DNA from 2 places in the Epibacterium sp. ABV4_022 genome. Region 1 is predicted to be linked to the other one. Evidence: riboswitches for the same ligand, from Rfam matches in the RefSeq annotation. Region 1 holds a riboswitch; the other holds the start of a gene.
The links. A riboswitch is a leader RNA that binds a small molecule or an ion and turns the genes downstream of it on or off. The one in region 1 is predicted to bind thiamine pyrophosphate.

Region 1 (2,200 bases):
TATCCGTGGTCAGCGGGCCGAGCGTGTAAAACGGCGCCTCGTGGCAGCACTCCAGCTGCTTGTCCATGTTCTCCTTGATCTTGTGCATGGCCACATGGCCCGGCCCTTCGATCATCACCTGACAGTCCTTGGCCCAGGCGATCTTGGTCAGCTCGCCCAGCGTTTCCAGCTCGGCAAATTGCGCTTCGTCATTGGCATCGGCAATCGAGCCGGGACGCAGCCCATCGCCCAAGGAAAACGACACATCATAGCGGCGGCAGATATCGCAGATCTCCTCGAAATGCTCATAGAGAAAGCTCTCCTTGTGGTGATGCAGGCACCATTTCGCCATGATCGACCCACCGCGCGACACGATCCCGGTGACGCGTTCCACGGTCATCGGCACCATATGCAGCCGCACGCCTGCGTGGATGGTGAAGTAATCGACGCCTTGTTCCGCCTGCTCGATCAGCGTGTCGCGGAACACCTCCCAGGTCAGGTCCTCGGCGATGCCGTTCACCTTCTCCAGCGCCTGATAGATCGGCACCGTGCCGATCGGCACCGGGCTGTTGCGGATGATCCATTCGCGGGTGTTGTGGATGTTGCGGCCGGTGGACAGGTCCATCACCGTATCCGCGCCCCAGCGGATCGCCCAGACCAGCTTGTCCACTTCCTCCTCCATCGAGGAGGTGACGGCCGAGGTGCCCATATTGGCGTTGATCTTTACCTTGAAATTGCGGCCGATGATCATCGGCTCCAGCTCCGGGTGGTTGATATTGGCGGGGATAATGGCGCGCCCGGCGGCGATCTCGGAGCGTACAAATTCCGGCGTCACATAGTCGGGGATATTTGCGCCAAAATCCTCGCCATCGCGGCTGCCATGACAGGGCGACAGCTCGCGCAGCTGGTTCTCGCGAATGGCGATATATTCCATCTCCGGTGTGATGATCCCCGCCCGCGCATAGGCCAGTTGCGTAGGGGCGGCATCCCTGGTCCCGCGCAGGGGTGCGGGCCGCACCGGGAACTCCGGCACTAGCCGGTCGCCCGCGACAAAGCCATTGTCCGCAGGGGTAACATCGCGGCCCTGATAGGCTTCGACATCGCCGCGATCCTTGATCCAGGCGGCGCGCAGCGGCGCCAGACCCTCGCGAATGTCGGTCAGGATCTCCGGATCCGTATAGGGCCCGGAACTGTCATAGACCGGCAGCGGCGCCTCGCCCGCGGTCGGATGGGTGGCGATTTCGCGCATCGGCACACGGATGTCCTTGTGCATCTCGCCTGCCACATAGATCTTGCGCGACGCAGGCAATGCGCCTGTGGTGATCTTTGGGTTGGGGACGTTCATCTTGGTGCTCCTCGAGTCCATTCTCAAAAAGACACCAATTGAGCCGGGCCGGAGGAAAACGGGGCAGGGGGTACAGGTCCTGCCGTGTCAGAGCAGCGGCGGATCAACCCTGTACCGGGGCGATGCGCGACTGTCCTAGCTTCCTACGCCAGTATCAACTGGGTCAGGTTCTAAGGGTCGCGTCACCGGGATTTCTCCCTGTCTGCCTCTCAGTCCCCTCGGCGGGACTCCCCTGCGTGGCCCTAGGCGTAGGGGAGGACATGGCAGCCCGTCAAGAGATTTCTGATCCACGCCCTCCTGCAGAGGGTTGTGCCGTGAACTCGCGCTATGCGCGTATTTTTGATGCGCGCGCCTGAATGAAACTCAAATCTATTCAATGCTGTACTATGTCAAACCATGTTTTATATATTATCTATAAAAGATTCGCGCCCCCTTGGCGTGTAGTGTCATCCGTTATCCAGCGAGGCTTCCCATGCTCGACACCCCCCTTGTCCGCACGGACTGGACCCGGCAGGAGGCAGAGGAGATCTATGCTCAGCCCTTCATGGATCTGCTGTTTCAGGCCCAGAGCCTGCACCGGCAGATGTTTGATCCCAACGCGGTGCAGAAATCGCGCCTCCTGTCGATCAAGACCGGCGGCTGCGCCGAGGATTGCGCCTATTGTTCGCAATCGGCACGTAATGGCGCGCAGCTTCCGGCGTCCAAACTGATCGAGGTGCAGCGTGTCATCGCCGAAGCCAAGAAGGCCCGCGACGCCGGCGCTACCCGCTACTGCATGGGGGCGGCCTGGCGCGGCCCCAAGGCGCGCGACATGGCTCAGCTGGAAGCGATGATCGAAGGCGTCAAGGCGCTGGGGATGGAGACCTGCATGACGCT
Region 2 (2,200 bases), 1.2 Mb from region 1:
CCAGCCCCAGCGCATCACTCACCCAGCCGGAGCGGCCAAAGACCGCCAGCAGCCCCAGGATCGCAACAATCACCGGCAGGATGAACGGCGCGCCCAGTAACGTGATCAAGACACGACGCCCGGGAAACCTGCGGCGGGCCAGGGCACGGGCGACCGGGATCGCCAGAGCGACACTGATCAGGGCCGACAGCACCGCCTGCACCAGCGTGAACCGCAGAGCCGACTGATCGGCTGCGCCAAACCCGGCGCCGTCCTCCGCCCGCAGGGTTACCGCCGTCAGCGTGCCCAGAACCAGCAGCGCCACCCCGAGGGCGGCGCAGGTTCCGGGCCAGGTCGCGACCGGACGCAGGTTTACCGGCTGAGCGCTGTGCGCCATTCGTCCAGCGCCTTTGCCCGCAGGTCTGCGGCTTCTTGCTCGGGCAGAAGCAGGGCTTTCTCCGGGTTCACCAAAGTCTCGAACCCGGCAGGCAGGCCGTCGGCGGGGATGACCGCCGGATACATCCAGTTGGTGGTCGGAATGATCGATTGGAACTCATCCGACACCATGAATTGCAGGAACTGATCCGCGAGATCCGGCTGATCGCTGGCCGCGAGTTTTCCGGCCACCTCAACCTGCATGTAGTGCCCTTCGTCAAAGACGGCGGCGGCCTTGCTGTCATCCTCTTCGGCGATCAGATGATAGGCAGGCGAGGTGGTGTAGGACAGCACCATATCCGCCTCACCTTCGAGGAAGAGACCATAGGCTTCCGACCAGCCTTTGGTGACGGTGACGATATTGTCGCTCAGACTCCCCCAGATCGCTGGCGCCTCGTCGCCATAGGCGGCCTTCACCCACATCAAGAGCCCGAGCCCGGGGGTGGAGGAGCGGGGATCCTGGATGACGATCTTGGCGTCGCTCTCGCCCAGCGCCTTGAAATTCGTGGGCGCATCCGCGGCGGCATTGTGCACGAAGGCGAAATAGCCCCAGTCGTAGGGCGCGAAGACCTCGTCGTTCCACGCCACGGGGAGCGCATAGTCGGCCTCGACCGAGATCGGCGCAAACAGACCGGTGTCCTTTGCCGCAGCGGTCAGGTTGGTATCAAGGCCAAGCACCACATCCGCATCGGACCGCTCGCCTTCCAGCTTGATCCGCGCCAGCAGCGCCGCCCCGTCGCCGGCGCCGACGAATTTCAGGTCACAGTCGCAGGTCGCTTCAAACGCCTGCTCCACCGCCGGGCCGGGGCCCCACTCGGACACAAAACTGTCGTAGGTGTAGACCACAAGCTCTGGCGTGTCCGCCGTCGCGGCGGTGGCGGCCAAAAGCGCGCTCGCAACAAAGAGGGGTTTCATATCGTCCTCCAATGCGGCGTCAGGCAAGGAGGAGATCGGAGCATCAGCGCACCGCAACATCCGGAACCTTCCCTCCGCCGGTATAATCCGGTTCAGGTTCAACGGGTTCGCCATCCGGCATCTCAGCGCGTCATGTCGCGCACCCCGAGGTGGGGCAAACCCTAGGGCGCGTTTGCCGGATTGGCAAGCGCAGCCTTGAGATGCCAAAGACAGACGCCAGCTCAGGCTTGGGTCAGCACGCCTGACCTGTCGTTTCATCCGCGAAACACGAGGACAATGAGAAGCAGGCGGTGTTTCTGTCGTTTCTGCCCTGTTGATGCGCGGCTCTCTTTTCCCGGGCGCGCTTTGCCGTTAAAGGGTCAGGACAAAGGAGACCCGCGCGCATGTCCATGAACTCTTTCGGCCACCTCTTCCGTGTCACCACCTGGGGCGAAAGCCACGGGCCTGCTCTCGGGGCGACCGTCGATGGCTGTCCGCCGAATGTCCCGCTGAGCCCGGACATGCTGCAACAGTGGCTGGACAAGCGCCGCCCCGGCCAGAACAAGAACACCACCCAGCGCAACGAGCCGGACGCGGTGAAGATCCTGTCGGGCGTGTTCGAAGGCCACTCCACCGGCACGCCAATCCAGCTGATGATCGAGAACACCGATCAGCGGTCAAAGGACTATGGCGAGATCGCGCAAACCTTCCGCCCCGGCCATGCGGACATCACGTATTTCCAGAAATACGGCAACCGTGACTATCGCGGCGGCGGGCGGTCCTCTGCCCGCGAAACCGCGGCGCGGGTGGCCGCGGGCGGTGTTGCACGCGAAGCGATCAACGCGCTGGTGCCCGGCCTACAGATCAAGGGCTATATGACCCGGATGGGCGA

Region 2: another riboswitch for thiamine pyrophosphate. It lies ahead of thiB (thiamine ABC transporter substrate binding subunit); the one in region 1 lies ahead of thiC (phosphomethylpyrimidine synthase ThiC).

What each region holds. Positions count from the first base shown of each region.
Region 1 is NZ_JBSWVA010000001.1:1,455,695-1,457,894, forward strand. It holds gene thiC (phosphomethylpyrimidine synthase ThiC) at 1-1,324, opposite strand, end outside; TPP riboswitch at 1,448-1,568, opposite strand; gene bioB (biotin synthase BioB) at 1,797-2,200, shown strand, end outside.
Region 2 is NZ_JBSWVA010000001.1:258,071-260,270, reverse strand. It holds gene ACXAF5_RS01220 (thiamine/thiamine pyrophosphate ABC transporter permease ThiP) at 1-376, opposite strand, end outside; gene thiB (thiamine ABC transporter substrate binding subunit) at 352-1,329, opposite strand; TPP riboswitch at 1,382-1,486, opposite strand; gene aroC (chorismate synthase) at 1,713-2,200, shown strand, end outside.